Regions from separate parts of the Metabacillus sp. B2-18 genome, predicted to be linked through region 1. Evidence: riboswitches for the same ligand, from Rfam matches in the RefSeq annotation. Region 1 holds a riboswitch; the other holds the start of a gene.
What was found. Region 1 has a riboswitch for S-adenosylmethionine ahead of LPC09_RS14100 (5-methyltetrahydropteroyltriglutamate--homocysteine S-methyltransferase). Riboswitches for the same ligand answer to the same signal wherever they lie in the genome.
Positions count from the first base shown of each region.

Region 2: another riboswitch for S-adenosylmethionine. It lies ahead of LPC09_RS05100 (methionine biosynthesis PLP-dependent protein); the one in region 1 lies ahead of LPC09_RS14100 (5-methyltetrahydropteroyltriglutamate--homocysteine S-methyltransferase).

Region 1 covers NZ_CP088245.1:2,799,432-2,807,763, forward strand. Annotated here, with positions in the region: gene LPC09_RS14080 (YhgE/Pip domain-containing protein) at 1-1,121, opposite strand, end outside; gene LPC09_RS14085 (efflux RND transporter permease subunit) at 1,121-3,121, opposite strand; gene LPC09_RS14090 (TetR/AcrR family transcriptional regulator) at 3,327-3,887, shown strand; gene LPC09_RS14095 (YjcZ family sporulation protein) at 4,235-4,336, shown strand; partial or broken gene LPC09_RS14100 (5-methyltetrahydropteroyltriglutamate--homocysteine S-methyltransferase) at 4,468-5,570, opposite strand; SAM riboswitch class I at 5,784-5,883, opposite strand; gene LPC09_RS14105 (hypothetical protein) at 6,133-6,309, shown strand; gene LPC09_RS14110 (hypothetical protein) at 6,411-6,554, opposite strand; gene LPC09_RS14115 (hypothetical protein) at 6,746-6,928, opposite strand; gene LPC09_RS14120 (BH0509 family protein) at 7,213-7,359, shown strand; gene adhP (alcohol dehydrogenase AdhP) at 7,728-8,332, shown strand, end outside.
Region 2 covers NZ_CP088245.1:968,366-976,697, forward strand. Annotated here, with positions in the region: gene LPC09_RS05090 (aliphatic sulfonate ABC transporter substrate-binding protein) at 1-270, shown strand, start outside; gene LPC09_RS05095 (SCO family protein) at 280-852, shown strand; SAM riboswitch class I at 922-1,007, shown strand; gene LPC09_RS05100 (methionine biosynthesis PLP-dependent protein) at 1,390-2,514, shown strand; gene metC (cystathionine beta-lyase) at 2,501-3,685, shown strand; gene LPC09_RS05110 (spore coat protein) at 3,809-4,108, opposite strand; gene LPC09_RS05115 (hypothetical protein) at 4,126-4,326, opposite strand; gene LPC09_RS05120 (zinc-dependent alcohol dehydrogenase) at 4,344-5,480, opposite strand; gene LPC09_RS05125 (spore coat protein) at 5,498-5,866, opposite strand; gene LPC09_RS05130 (spore gernimation protein GerQ) at 5,883-6,128, opposite strand; gene ftsZ (cell division protein FtsZ) at 6,329-7,486, shown strand; gene LPC09_RS05140 (TAXI family TRAP transporter solute-binding subunit) at 7,695-8,332, shown strand, end outside.

The DNA of each region.
Region 1 (8,332 bases):
GTTGTTTGTTCTTTTGTAATTTCATATTCAGGAATGGCTTCCATTGCTTTGTTTAAAGTGCTGTATGCTGTTGCATAATTCTCTTTTAAGGTATTTAACCCATCAGATGTGTCTCTTAAACCCTTTGCTATTTCCGACAGTCCTGCAGTCAGCTGTTCAAAATCGTCCAAATTCATATCGTCTGAACCGTTAGCTATAGATGCATTTAATGTTTGTAGTGCTTGAGAAATAGATATTGAAGCACTAACTATTTCTGGGGAAGAAGAGCTTATTGAAGTCATTCCGTCTTTATATTTTAGTGAACCCTCTCCAAGCTTTTTTGCTCCATCGTTTATTTGTGCTAATCCATTTTGAAGGTCGCCCACGCCATTATTTATTTTATTGATAGCTTTCGTTAACTGAGATAAGTCGCCTGTCATATCATCTATATCCGGTGCATCAATTGGCATAGACGACGGAATACCTGTGATGTCTATGCCTTCTAGTTCAAAATCAACAACATCAGCTTCCACAACTAACTCTTCTTCTTTTTCAGGCATAACAGTAAATGTTACTTGCTTATTTTTCCCCGCATTAGCAAGCATTCCATCAGGAGCCTCGATGTTTGAGAAGAGATCTGTATTTAGAGCAAGAGAAACTTGTAATAAATAGTTGTTATAAAAGACAGAATCTACCTGATCATTATAAGATGTAGCAATCTTCACTTGTACACGCCCATCTTTACCGGCAAGCTGTTCAGGGGAGATTTCTTTTCCGTCTAACAAATATGAAATGGAAATATTCCAAGGTAATGGTTCTTCATTCATATTACCTTGATAATAAAATTTTCCTTCTGAAGCCGAAAGCTCAACAGCATTGTCGACTTGATTCATTTCATCTAAATTCGTTAAATTCTTCAAACTAGAATACGAACCATAATCAACAATCTTTCCCGCTTTTTCTACTTCTAAAATGTTCACTACATATAATTCTTGTTCCTCACCAATTGCGCTTAGTTTTGCATAAACTACTTCATCCTTTGAGGAGATTTCTCCACTTTCTTGTGCGGTAGCTGGAAGTGAAGGTACAACTAAACCAATAGCGGCGAAAATAACCAAAAACTTCTTAACTCCCCTCATCATCAGTCCTCCTCCTTATAAAAATTAGCTTTCCATGTTGTTTTTGTAATAAGTTTATCGAAGACCAACATACATGCCGGCAAAAAGAGCACGACCATAATAAACGCAAGTAATGCACCTCTTCCTAACAATAAACCGATCGATGTGACAATTGGGTTTGACGAGGTAATCCAAAGGATAAACCCAACACTGGATAAAATCGAAGCAGAAATGCCAATGGCAAACATTTTTTCATCAATCGTTTTCTTAATTGCTTGTAACGCAGTCATTTCTTTTCGATACTCTTTATAGGCATCTGTTAATAAAATGGCATAATCTACTGTTGCCGCAAGCTGGATAATGCTGATTAACAAATAGCCAACATACACTAATGAAGAATCAGTAAAGTACGGTACAGATAGATTAATCCAAACAGCTGTTTGAATAGTAAGAAGTAGGATTAAAGGAATTGACAGTGATTTAAATGTTACAAACAAAACGAATGCAACCGTAATAATGGTTAATAGATTTACCAATTGGTTATCTTTTTGAACTGTTTTTTTAATATCATACAATGTTACACTTTCTCCAACAGAATAGACTTTATCATAGTATTGATCCGCTGTACTGTGGACTTTCTCAATTAACTGAAACGCCTCTTCTCCTTCGGTCTTCGTATTAGTTTGCAGAATCATTCGGCTATAATTTTCAGAATAAAATGGCTCTGTAATTGATTGGTCCAAATACTCTGGTGGAATGGCAGCACCAACTGTATTCACATAAGCCAACACACTAGACACATGCTCGATATTCTCTAACTCTTGTACCAGCTCATCCTCTTTGGTGACATCCCCTTTAGGAACAAGCAAGACGATCGGCGTGCTTTCTCCGAACTGATCTTTTATTTCTTGAAAATCACTTCCAGCTCTTGTTGTCTCTGGCTGGTCTCCTATACCATAAATAAAGTTCGTCTGACTTTGTGCTAGAAACGCAGGAACAATGACTAGTAAAACTAAAATCAAACTCGGTATTCTTAGTTTTAGCACAGCATTTCCCTTGTTTTTAAAGCTTGGTAGTAATGGTTTGTGCTGAGTTTTATCAATCCATTTATAAAACAATAGTGTTAGTGCAGGAAGGAAAACCATCACACTAATAAAGCTTAATAAAATTCCTTTTACTAGATTAATTCCTAGATCCGAACCAATTTCAAAATTCATAAACGATAACGCGATAAAACCAAAAAATGTGGTTGACGCACTTGCCGTAATCGCTGAAAATGATTTTTTCATCGCGAGCCCCATTGCTTCGTGAGGATCTGTGACCTTTTTCCGATAGTCTGCAAAACTATGAAGGAGGAAAATTGCATAATCTAGTGATACTGCAAGCTGTAAAATTGGTGCGACTGATTGAGTAACAAAGGAAACTTCTCCAAAGAAAATGTTTGATCCCATATTAATTAATACAGAAACACCAATAGCTGTTAAGAAAAATAATGGCTCTATCCAAGAATTGGTGGATAAAACTAAAATTAAGATGATTATCGGCACTAGTAATGCACCTGCGTACATTGATTCGGTTCCAGCCATTTTTTGTTGTGTTGCTGTATTAAGTGATTCCCCCGCCATCGCATTATCTTCACCGATGAGCTTATAAATCTCATCTGTGATTGCTACTTCATCACCTTCACGAATGCTAAATGAAAATAATGCTTTATTTTCTTTATAGTAGGTTTCTACTGTTTCTTCGTCAGCCATTTCAAGTGGAGATTTTAAGTCAACAGCATCATCTAACCAGGTAACGTCTGATACACCGTCAATTGCTGCAAGCTCTTCTTTAAAATCTAAAGCTTCCTGAATAGTCACATCATGTATCATGACTCGATTCGTCGGAACACTTCCCTCAAATTCCTGCTCCATTATGTTCATTGCGATTGTTGATTGAGCATCATCCGGTAAGTAATCCTTCATATCGTAATTGACTGACACTTTTAAAGTAGCTAGTGCGCAAATGACTGTAACAATCATAAATGTTATCGCAACGGTTTTTTTATGTTTAATAATCCATGATGCAATGTTTATCGTTTTTCACCCTCTCTTGCGACTTTTTCCTATACACTCTATCATTATATGGACACGGTGTTGCCTATTCAACAAACAGTTATTTTACATCTGTGATTTTTCCAACATATTCATCATTTGTGTTGGAAAACGAGTAAAAAAGGAGAATGCAATGACAACTTCAAAATTAGATCGCCGTAAAAAATATACGCGTATGGTTCTAAAAGAAAGTTTAATCCAATTATTAAAGGAAAAACAGATTTCTTCCATTACTGTTAAAGAAATCTGTGACTTAGCAGATATTAATCGCTCTACATTTTATGCTCACTATTCCGATCAATTTGACCTTCTTGATAAAACGGAAGAAGAATTGATAGAAGAGATGAAAAGGTATTTGAGTCAATACAGCTATGAAGAAGATGACCTAAAGATGATTGAAAAATTGCTGGAATACTTCGCTTCTAAGCAAGAAATTTGCAAAATACTTCTTAATGAAAAAGTGGACACAACATTTCAAAAAAAGGTAATGAAGGTAGCACATCATTTTTTTATAGAAAACTGGAAAGCCAATCATCAATTTAATGGATATCCATCAGAATATGTAAGTACATTTATCATAAGTGGAAGTATTTATGTTACCAAAGAATGGCTAAACAGAGGAATGGACAAAACACCAAAAGAAATGGCTGAAATGATTAATAATCTAATCAAAAATGGTCTTTTCGGGACATAGGTTCTTTGTCTCTTTATAAGGAAGTAATCCTTTTCCGTCTCTTCTATTTATTATTAATAAAATTAAAGCTTTATCCACAATTGTCCAGTTCAAATTATCATTTTATGAATAAAATATATTAATCCTAAAGCACCCATGTAAGATCTCTAAAAGACACTCAAAACAGAGTGTCTTTTTACGTTTATAATGAAAAATCTTTTTAAAGAAATTTAAAATGAACTTCTCCTCCTTTTAGGCTCCCAAGCGGAGGTTTTCGATATTTTATCCGAAAAAATAATGACTACGTCCAAACCAATCATAAAAGTATTCATACTATAAATTAACCTCAGATAAAGGAGGTGAAAAATATGTCAGGTGGATATGGTTCTGGTGCAGGTTTTGCGCTAATCGTAGTACTATTTATTCTTTTAATTATCGTTGGTGCTGCTTATGTTGGCGGTGGTTACTAATTTAAAAAAGTAATTCAAAATTAAAGCAGACTACAGCGTAGTCTGCTTTTTGAAAAGTAAGGGTTCTGATCATCACATTGCTTATCTCCACAAAAAAGCGAACAACCATCTATTGTTGTTCGCTTAATAACTTATCCCCAAATCTCTTTTGAAATATCTACAATGTACTTTAACTTCGCCCATTGCTCTTCTTCGGTTAAGATATTTCCATGATGCGTTGATGCAAATCCACATTGTGGACTAATACATAATTGCTCTAATGGCACATACTTTGTTGCTTCTTCTAACGAGCTTTAATATTTTCCTTATCTTCTAATTGTCCATGTTTTGATGTGAAAACACCAAGAACAACTCTTGGACCATCGTTTGGTATATAATCTAATGGTCCGAAATCACCAGAGCGATCATCATCATATTCTAAGAAAAAGCCATTCACTTTTTCTTTTGCGAACAATGTTGGTGCAATTTTAGCATAGCTACCTTCAAATGCCCATTTAGAACGGTAGTTACCACGGCAAAGGTGAGTAGTAATCGTTAAATCTTCTGGCTTATCTTCAAGAACACCATTTACAACACGCAAAGCTAAGTCAATTAATTGTTCACGCGAAAAACCACTATCATTAAACGGAATTTCAGGTGCATTAAGTCCAGCAATATATACATCGTCTAGTTGTAAGTAGCGGCAACCAACATCATAAAATGCTTTAATGGCATCCTTATATGTTTGGATAACATCATTCGTATATTCTTCAATATCTGGATAAATTTCCAGGTTACGGATCCCTGCATTAAATAATTGGTTCGGGCTAGGAATCGTTTGTTTAGCAACCGCACGATCCCCGACAATTTCTTTAAACTCGATAAATTCTTTTATATGAGGATGCTCAGGGTTAAATGAAATTTTTCCGATAACACGAACATCGTATCTTTCTGTTTCCTCACCCTTGAATGCAAACCCGCTTTCTGGAACATATCCCTCTACACCGTTTAAATGCTCTAGAAAATCTGTGTGCCAAAATCTACGACGAAACTCACCATCGGTCACAGCTTGCAAACCAACTTCGATTTGCTTATCAACAATTTTTTTAATTTCTTCCGTTTCAATTTTATGTAGTTGTTCAGACGTTAAATTCCCCTCTTGGAAATCTTTTCTTGCTTGATGAATTCTTTCTGGACGTAATAGACTTCCAACGTGATCGGCTCTAAAAGGCGCTTTTACTAGTGTTTTTGTCATGTAAATCTCTCCTAACTTTGGATGGTTTAAATTAAAGGCTATAGATGTAATCCCTAGTGATGAAAATGATCAGGTCAGCAATAGGTAATAAAACATTCACCAGGATAAAAATATGTAGACTTAGTTTTTACTACAGACCTAGTATACTTTTAAAACAAAAACCCCTCTTCCAAAAGAAAGAGGGGGCTAGTTTTTCATAAATATGACCTGATCCTCTTATCTCAAGCATGATTGCTCTGGAATTGGCACAGTACTATAAAAGTCCGCTGCCGAGGCTTCAAAGGGCCAGTCCCTCCACCTCTCTTGATAAGAAATTTTTGAATATATTAAATTGTTTTATTACTATACAATTAAACAATCAAAGCTGTCAACACTTATAGAGAATTTTTCCAACCAGAGGGACAGGTTACTTGTCCCAAATAAAAAATGGGACAGTGTACCTGTCCCTCTGTTTGTTAAGTTTTTGTCACTTCAGTTGTTTTTCTGTCGAAACACTTTCAATTACAGACAAATTTTTGCATAATATTCCTTGTGTCTATTTTATTTTCGGAGGATATGAACGATGGCTAAGGAAACCAAGAAACTTATGATGTGCATTAATGGTCTTAAATCTGATTTATTTCAAATTGCGGAAAATACTGGTCTAGATAGTCGGTATACGTTGGAATGTATTATTCAATTGGACGAACTAATTAAGCGATATCATCAGGAAAATGAAAAAAACAACACGATTGAATGATGTGAAAATTCATTTAACCAAACCTCTTAGAAGGATTTACTAAAATCCAACTTACATAAACTAAAACTCTTATAAAAAAAAGAACCACCTGATAGGTAGCTTTAAAGTCTAATAATTTCTTTTTCATACACTAATTCAACTAAATACTTTTCATCGATTTTCATGATTTCAAGTTGTCCATTTTGATAATCATGCAATACTGTGTAAAGACAGCCCTTATACATTACTTTATCATTTACAAACATTAGTAATTACCTCTCACTTTAAAGATCATTTTCTAACATATGATAACGAATGAATATTAATTAATGATAGTAATCCTATTACAAATCGGTAAATTTAATGTAAATTTCGTATCTTTAGTTTATCTAATACAAATACATTTATGGTCATATTTTTGACGTAAAATAAAAAATTGGGACAGTTTACTGTCCCTCTAGAACCCACCTTCTCCTCCTCCTCCGCCATTTAGATGGTTATATTGATTTCCCATCACTTCGGACTCTACATTATGATTCCCTTTATTAACATCTGGAGGAACAGCTCCTGTTTTTTTATCAAAGTATATAGCGAATGTTATCACAATGCTTAATGGGATCAAAAAAATCAACCAAATCACAAAATCTCCCCTTTAGAAATCGCCATATCAGAAAATAAAATATTCAGATTATTTATATTTTACCATAATTTTTCCATCAACTACAGATTTTCTCCTGATTTAACTAGTTAACCTATCCTTAAATAATCAATAAATAACAATTCTATATTGTTTTTAAAATAATAATCTCAAATTGATATTTGTTTAATATCAATTTGAGATATATAATAAAAACAAGAACAACACAGAAAACGTTTACAACATTAACACAACAACGTTTTTCCCATATTTAAGGAGGATTTACCATGAGCCAATTAGCTAGACAATCTAAAGTAAAGGATTTATTAGCGAAGAAAAAATTCAATGAAAAAGAAATCGCAGAAATGACAGATCCGCAAATTGAATACTATCACTGGCTCTATTTTGAAGATTCTGTTTACGACTATATGTAATTTACTATATTAATAGAGAAAAAGCTTTTGTACTTTGTACAAAAGCTTTTTTGTTTTAAATTACCTTATGAACCTCCTTTAAATAAGTAGCCACCTCAAATGTGTTCACCTTCAATTCTACGATTACCAAAAATACGAAACATCGCCAATAATTTGATTATTTTGTGCCAAAAATTTGGCCTGTTTTCAATCTAAATCATTTTAAAACTAGCTAACAAGCCTTATAAATTCATATATTTTATAAAAAGTGTAAGTTTTAGAAACTTGGCACACCTCTTGCATATATGTTTATCGAAAAACTAAGGGAGGGCTTTAATATGAAAACAAGTGTTGACAAACAAGTAACAAATCAAGTGATTCCTACAACAATGAAAGCTGCAGTTGTAAACGAATTCAAACAAAAACTAGAGGTAAAAGAAATTCCAGTCCCAACTCTTGAGTATGGCGAAATTTTAGTAAAAATTAAAGCGTGTGGAGTTTGTCACACTGACCTTCACGCTGCACACGGTGACTGGCCGGTAAAACCAAAGCTTCCATTAGTACCTGGACATGAAGGTGTTGGAGAAGTCGTAAAGGTGGCAGAAGGTGTTACTTCCATTAAAATTGGAGATATCGTTGGCATTCCTTGGTTATACTCTGCTTGTGGTGAATGTGAATACTGCTTAACAGGGAGAGAAACACTTTGTCATGATCAGTTAAATGCCGGCTATTCAGTTGATGGTGGTTATGCAGAATATTGCAAAGCACCTGCAAACTATGTTGTAAAAGTACCAGCTGGTGTTGATCTTGCTGAAATTTCTCCAATTTTTTGTGCTGGGGTTACAACATACAAGGCATTAAAAGTAAGTGAAGCTAAGCCTGGTGACTGGGTAGCGATTTATGGTATCGGTGGCCTTGGACATGTTGCTTTACAATATGCAAAAGCAATGGGTTTCAACGTTATTGCTGTAGATATTCAAGATGACAAGCTTGA
Region 2 (8,332 bases), 1.8 Mb from region 1:
AATATCGTAAAAGCACATGAGCAAGGCGTTAACTTTATTAACGAAAATCCAGAAGAAGCACGTGATATTGCAATTAAAGCTATCAAAGACATCACAGATCAAGAATTAGACCCAGCGATCGTTGACAGCGCGTGGGAGCGTGTAACATACACTACAGAAGTAAACGCAGATGTTGTTCAAGAATTTGCAAATTCTTCTTATGAATTAAAATTCCTAAAGGAAAAACCAGAATTCAGTGATCTAATCGACACTTCATTCTTAACGAAGTAGGAATCTACCGTGAAAAAAATACTATCAATTGTAATTGCTGTTCTAGCGTTGGTAGGCTGTTCTCAGTCTATCAACCTGGAAGAGCATTTTTCATTAAATGGAACTGTAGAGCCACTGGAAGCCGTGAATCAAAACGGAGAAGCTGTAAGAATGTCTGACTACGAAGACAAAGTTTGGATAGCTACGTTTATTTTTACAAATTGTGATACTGTCTGCTCGCCAATGACTGCTCACATTGCTACACTTCAAGAGCAGTTAAAAGATGAAAAAGCAGAAGCAGAGTTAGTTTCCTTCAGTATTGATCCAGAACATGATACACCTGAAGTGTTAAAAAAGTTTGGAAATCAATTCGGTGCTGATTATGAAACTTGGAACTTTCTAACAGGCTATGATCAAGCAGAAATTGAATCTTTTTCTAATATAAGTTTCTTAGCTCCTGCTGCAAAACTTGAAGGCTCAACTCAATATGTGCACAGTACCTCGATCTTTCTTATGAAAGGTAGTCAAATCCTTGAGCAATACGATGGAGTATCTGACGTACCATTCGAAAAAATTATCGAAGATATCAAACTATTACAATAATTCTATTGCATTCTCCACTTGAATAAGGTACAGTAATAAAAAGTTAAACATTTTAAAAATTTCATATATTTCTTATCAAGAGAGGCAGAGGGACTGGCCCTATGAAGCCTCAGCAACCGGTTCATAACGAGTGAAGATCTGGTGGTTGATGATAGATAAACTCTAAGTAAGTTTTTTACAGCACCGACAGGAAATGAAAAATGAATGGAACAAAGCGCCCTTGTTTGTTACAGGCATTTTTCATTTTCTGTCGAGGCTTGCAGAGCAAGCCGCAAGCACTTGCGTGCTGTGAAAAACTACACAACACTAATTATATGAGTTTACTTATTTAACAACACCATACCAAGACTTCTGCGAGTGCCAAGGTGCTAAATCCAGCAAGCCACACCAGCTTTATGCTTGAGAGATAAGAAGAAGCGCACTTTAACGACACAGTCTTCTTCTTAACGGGGAAGACTTTTTATTTTGCTTTTTTAAGACATGTACACTTTCTCTCATGTACATAATCATTAAATTTATATCTTAGGAGTGACAAACATGAGTAAACGTATCGAAACAAAATTAGCACAAATCGGCAACCGCAGTGAAAATGTAACAGGTACAGTTAACCCGCCAATTTATTTATCAACAGCCTATCGTCACGCAGGTATCGGTGAATCAACTGGATTTGATTATATCCGAACAGGAAACCCTACAAGACTATTAGTCGAAAAAGCGATTGCAGACCTTGAGCATGGCGACCGCGGCTTTGCCTTCAGCTCAGGAATGGCTGCCATCCAAACAATCATGGCCCTCTTCCAAAGTGGAGACGAACTGATCGTTTCTTCGGACCTTTACGGTGGAACATACCGTCTTTTTGAAAGAGAATGGAGAAAATACGGATTATCATTTCAATATGATGATTTCACAAATCCAGCTGAAACGGAAAAATTGATCAATGAAAACACAAAAGCTCTATTCATTGAAACGCCAACAAATCCATTAATGCAGGAAGCGGATATTAAAGAGCTAGTAGGAGTTGCGAAAAAGCATAACATACTCGTGATTGTTGATAACACTTTCTATACACCAGTTCTTCAAACGCCAATCTTAGATGGAGCGGACATTGTCATCCATAGTGCAACAAAATACTTAGGAGGGCACAACGATGTTCTTGCAGGCTTAGTTGTTACGAAGGGGCAGGAACTAAGTGAAGAATTCTTCCAACACCAAAACGCAATTGGTGCTGTTTTATCACCATTTGATTCTTGGTTGTTAATGAGAGGGATGAAAACTTTATCACTTCGTATGAGACAGCATCAGGAAAATGCTCAAAAGGTAGCGGCATTTTTAGAAGAGCATTCTGATGTACTTGATGTCTTATATCCAGGAAAAGGTGGAATGCTTTCATTCCGTTTACAAGATGAAGAATGGATTAATCCGTTTTTGAAAAATCTTAACACGATTTGCTTCGCAGAAAGCTTAGGTGGCATCGAAAGCTTCATCACGTACCCAGCAACACAAACACATATGGATATTCCAGAAGATATTCGAATCGCAAATGGTGTCTGTAATAAGCTGCTACGTTTTTCAGTTGGTGTTGAGCATGCAGAAGATATTATTGAGGATCTAACACAGGCATTTAAAGCAATGAAAGGAGTGGAAGCAGTTGAGCAATCATGATTGGTCATTTCAAACAAAGCTACTTCATAACGAGTCAAAGGTGGACCGCGGCACAGGATCGGTAAGTGTGCCGATTCACCATTCCTCTACTTTTCATCAATTTGATATCGATGAATTTGGGAAATATGATTATGCACGTTCAGGCAACCCTACGCGAGAAGCATTGGAGAGTGCCATTGCAGAATTAGAAGGCGGATCACGTGGATTGGCGTTCTCCTCTGGTATGGCAGCTATTTCTACCGCGTTTTTGCTGTTATCACAAGGAGATCATGTACTTGTAACAGAGGACGTGTATGGGGGGACTTTTCGTATTATCACAGATGTATTAACTCGATTTGGAATTGAGCATACATTTGTAGATATGACAGATCTTCATCAGGTTGCGTCTGAAATTCGTCCTAATACGAAGGTAATTTATATGGAGACACCTTCGAATCCATTGTTAAAAGTAACGGATATTAAGGGGATTGTGAATCTAGCGAAGGCGAATAACTGCTTAACTTTCTTAGATAATACGTTCTTAACACCAGAGTTACAGCGACCTTTAGAGTTAGGCGTTGATGTAGTGTTGCACAGTGCAACGAAGTTTTTAGCGGGGCATAGTGATGTGCTTGCAGGTCTTGCTGTTGTGAAGGATCCTAATTTAGGCGATCGTTTGTATAAATTACAAAATGCATTTGGTGCCGTTCTTGGTGTGCAGGACGCATGGCTAGTTCTTCGTGGATTAAAGACATTGCATGTACGCCTACAGCAGTCTCAAGCATCTGCCTTAAAAATAGCTGAGTTTTTAGCGGAGCACCCGAAGGTAGAAGAGGTATATTACCCAGGCTTGAGCTATCACCCAGGTCATGAAACACAAAACTATCAAGCGGATGGTCCTGGAGCAGTGTTGTCATTTAAATTAGCTGACGCAGCGGCAGTTAAGACTTTGGTTGAAAATGTGGAGCTTCCGGTGTTTGCGGTTAGTTTAGGTGCAGTGGAATCTATATTATCGTATCCTGCTAAAATGTCACATGCGGCAATGCCTCCGGAAGAGCGTGAAAAGCGTGGCATTTCAGATGGACTGTTAAGATTAAGCGTTGGACTTGAGAAGGTTGAGGATTTAATTAAAGACTTTGCTGCAGCTTTGGAGAAGGTGCCTGCTGATGCAAAGAAGAATGTGAATGTGTAAATTTTGAGCTGACTCTTTGTGGAGTCAGTTTTTTTATGGGTGAGGTATTTATTTGATAATAAAAATCCCTTCTCTAAAAGAGGAACAGTTTGTTTTGTTCCTCTATTTGAGAATAAGAGATGCTTAAAGAGTAGGTAATTTCATTGCTGTATCCATATTTTTTAAATTCAGCTGTATTTGTTCATGGGTATCAAATGCATGATACCAGCCTTTTTCCACCATATAACTTGAGATTCTTTCATGCATATCCAGTGCTTCCTCTAAATGACGAGTGAGAGTATGTTTAATTTCTGGAGTGCCTGATTCAGTGAGGGCAATTGCATAGTTTCTTACTCCACTTTTTGCAGAAATTAATAAGTCCATTGCAACAACTTGATCGGTTAATGCTTTCATACCAGTTAAACTTTCAATGATTGAGTTCATGTTCCTTCATCTCCTAACTAATACTTTGGTTTTGCTTTAGAAAGAATGGAGGAGTACTCCTCTAACTGACGGGTTGATATTGTAATATCTTGCTGCATGATGTCTTTTAGTTCTGGATCAGATACAAGTGCTCTCATCGTTTTGGACTTTGTTAAACAAGTTGTCTTAAATGCCGCAATTTCCTGAACTTCAAGAACTTCGTGTAATGCGTAATCCATGACTCTCCTCCTTTTTTTTAAGGTTTTAATACTACTTTGATACAATTATCCGTTCTTGTATCAAAAATTTCATACCCACGTTTTGCTTCACTTAGTGGGAGTACGTGACTAACAACATCACCTGGATCAATTTTTCCAGTAGAAACGAGTTCAAACATGTAAGGCATTAGGTGAATCATTGGAGCTTGCCCAGTGCGGATATTTACGTTTCGTTGCATAATATCTCCTAATGGAAAACCGTTATATCGGCCACCATACACGCCAGTAATTTGGATGGTTCCGCATTTTCGAACAGCTTGAGAAGCCATTACGAGTGCACTCATTGCCCCACCTTGAAGTCTTAAACCGGTCGCTAGGAATTCCATGTCAGTCATTTTTCCGTCCATACCAACTGCGTCGATGACAACATCTGCTCCGCCTTTTGTAATTTCTTTCAGATAACTTCCCACATTTTCATGTTCCTCAAAGTTAACGGTTTCCACTTTGTTTGTTCTTTTTGCATGCTCTAAACGATAGGGAATATAGTCAACAGCAATTACTCTTTTTGCTCCTTTTAACCAACAAAACTTTTGAGCAAAAAGGCCAACTGGGCCACAGCCTAGAACAATGACAGTATCGCCAGCTTTGACACCAGCATTTTCAACACTCCAATAGCCTGTTGACATGGCATCAGCAATGACACTTAACTTCTCATCAGGTTCTTCACAGCTTTCAGGTATTTTAAAGTGAGTAAAATTGGCAAAAGGAACTCTTAAGTATTCAGCTTGTCCACCTGGATAGCCACCAGTGTTACCTGAATAGCCAAAGTATGCACCCATTTCTCCGTTATCATTTGAGTTATCACATTGACTCTCAAGATTGCTTTTACAATATTGACATTCACCACATGCGATATTAAAAGGAATAATTACACGATCCCCTTTTTTTACCTTCGTAACTTCAGGGCCCACCTCTTCTACGATACCCATTGGCTCATGGCCGATCACATAGTCTTCTTGCATATTTGGTATCATTCCGTGGATTAAATGCAAATCAGATCCACAGATGGCTGTACTTGTTACTTTGATAATCATGTCATCTGGCTTTTGGATTTTTGGATCTTCTACTTCTTTTACTTCAACATTTTTGATGCCTTGATAGGTTACGGCCTTCATTCAACTAACCTCCAATGTTAATGTTCATCAGGTGTACGATCAAACATCCCTTTTCGATTGGTTTCAACAGGGAATAGATTCATGTTTCCAACCATAATTGTGTTTTTGGCGGATAGCTGATCTAATTTATATTGTTCTTGTAGATCATGAGGATGAAACCATTTTTTCTCGACCATAAGCTCAGTAATTTCTTGATGCATGGTGATGCTCTGCATTAATTGCTTACGCAGCATGGCTCTTAAGTCAGGTGATGCGGTTTCAGTTAATGCCGTAGCTGTATTTCGTACCGCATCTTTTGCTCGCATAAGAAAATCCATGGCAAACGTGGTATCTGCTAACTCAGGAACATGTAAGGAATTAATTGGATCTAAATGATCGTTATTCAATGCTACTACCTTCCTTTCAATTGATTATTGGTGTTGGACGGCTTTCAGGTACTGGCGCTTCAAAAGGAGCACGTTGATAAATCGCTTGTAACTCGGTTAATGCCTGAATCGATTGATCAACATCTTTTTGCATTAAATTTTTTAGATCTTGATCAAAAACTAGTCCTTGCATAAGCTTTGATTTAGCCACACATAAAGTTTTGAAGTTTATCATTTCATGTAAGTCTATAGATTCATGAGCTGCTAATTTTTGTGAATCCATTATTTGTTAACCTCCCTATTTTGATACGCTTCAGTATTTTCCCCGAATTATGGTCATTCATAATTTGTAAAAAATGACTGCGATTTGATTTCTCAGTTAGTGAACATACAGAAAAAGTTGGAAAACTTCGAATCATATAAGGAGGTACTACGTACGTCTACGTTGAAGTAAGACCTATGGATGAATAAGGAGGAAAGATGATGTTGGATTTTGATATGAATATAGATCAATTCGCCAAAATTAAAGTGATCGGTGTTGGCGGAGGTGGTAATAATGCGGTTAACCGAATGATAGAAGATGGAGTTGAGGGTGTTGAATTTATTGCAGCAAACACAGATGCACAGGCTTTAAATCAATCAAAAGCTGAAATTCGGATGCAAATCGGTGCATCATTAACAAGAGGTTTAGGAGCAGGGGCAAATCCTGAAATTGGTCGAAAAGCAGTGGAAGAAAGTAAAGAGCAGCTTAAAGAAGTATTACAAGGAGCAGATATGGTCTTCGTTACAGCTGGAATGGGTGGTGGAACAGGAACAGGGGCAGCACCTGCTATAGCGGAAATTGCCCGTAATCTTGGTGCTCTAACAATTGGAGTTGTCACACGTCCTTTTAAATTTGAAGGCTCAAAGCGTTCAAAAAATGCTGCAAGCGGTATTGAGGCCATGAAGGAATCAGTTGATACCTTAATTATTATTCCAAATGATCGCTTATTAGAAATTGTTGATAAAAAAACAAATATAATGGATGCTTTCCGTGAAGCAGACAGTGTTCTTCGTCAAGGGGTGCAGGGGATTTCTGACTTAATTGCTGTACCAGGTTTAATTAACCTTGACTTTGCTGATGTGAAAACAGTTATGTCTCATAAAGGAACAGCACTAATGGGCATTGGAATTGCGAAGGGAGAAGACCGGGCTGCGGTCGCTGCACAAAAAGCCATCAATAGTCCGTTACTTGAAACGTCCATTAATGGTGCTCAAGGTGTAATCATGAACATCACTGGTGGTACAAACCTAAGTCTTTTCGAAGTTCAAGAAGCAGCTGATATGGTATCTAATGCATCTCATGAGGATTTGAATATGATCTTTGGTTCAGTGATTAATGATCACTTAAAGGATGAAATTATCGTAACGGTCATTGCAACTGGTTTCATTGAGCAAGAGGAGGCACCACCATTGATCCAAACAAATTCACAGCCACAAAGAGAAAGAGTAGAAAATACGAATCAATATGAAAATCAGCGTATACAACGGGATGTTGGTTACCGTGAAGAACCGGTTCAAAATTTTAGTCGCCATAATGAACAACAGGAAGATTCACTGGATATCCCAACGTTTTTAAGAAATAGGCAAAATCGTAGATAAAACTGTGGAATGAGTACATAGATATAAACTGAGTATAGTAAGGGGAAAGAGATTGGGAACTATATAAAGTGTCCAATCTCTTTTTTTATTTTCTTTATGTAATCGGGCTTAATAAACCTTTCATATTTTTCATGCATGTACCCAAATGTTTCCTCATATATAAAAGGGAGCTACCGCTTTACACAATTTTACAAAAGGGGGAACAAGCGTGAAAAAAATGCGTAATAGCTTGTTGTTTGTTATGATGCTTGCTTTTATGATGGTGGTCGCTGCATGTAGCGGGGAAACAGAATCGGAGAGCTCTAGTGAAGAAAAAGAGGAAACAACAGAAAGCACATCAGAAGAAAAACAAGACTTAAGCTTACTTACTGGCGGAACTGGTGGTACATATTATCCGCTAGGCGGGCAAATTGGTAAGATCATGACAGACAATACAAACGCAAATATTACACCACAAACATCAGGTGCTTCTGCTGAAAACATGGAAACGTTAAGAGCTGGTGAGGCTGAACTAGCATTTACACAAACAGATATCGCGGCATATGCGCTTGAAGGAAAAGAAATGTTTGAAGGAAATGCAATTGATACTATTCAAGCAATTGGATCACTTTATCCGGAAACCATTCAACTAGTCACGACCAAGGATAGTGGAATACAATCAGTAGAAGACCTTAAGGGGAAAGCTGTTTCTGTTGGAGCTCCGGGTTCAGGTGCTTATATTAACGCTATGCAAGTTTTAGAGGTTCATGGTTTAACAGCAGAAGATATTAAACCGCAAAATCTATCATTTGATGAGTCAACGGATGGTATCCAGGCTGGAACAATTGATGCTGCGTTCATTACTGC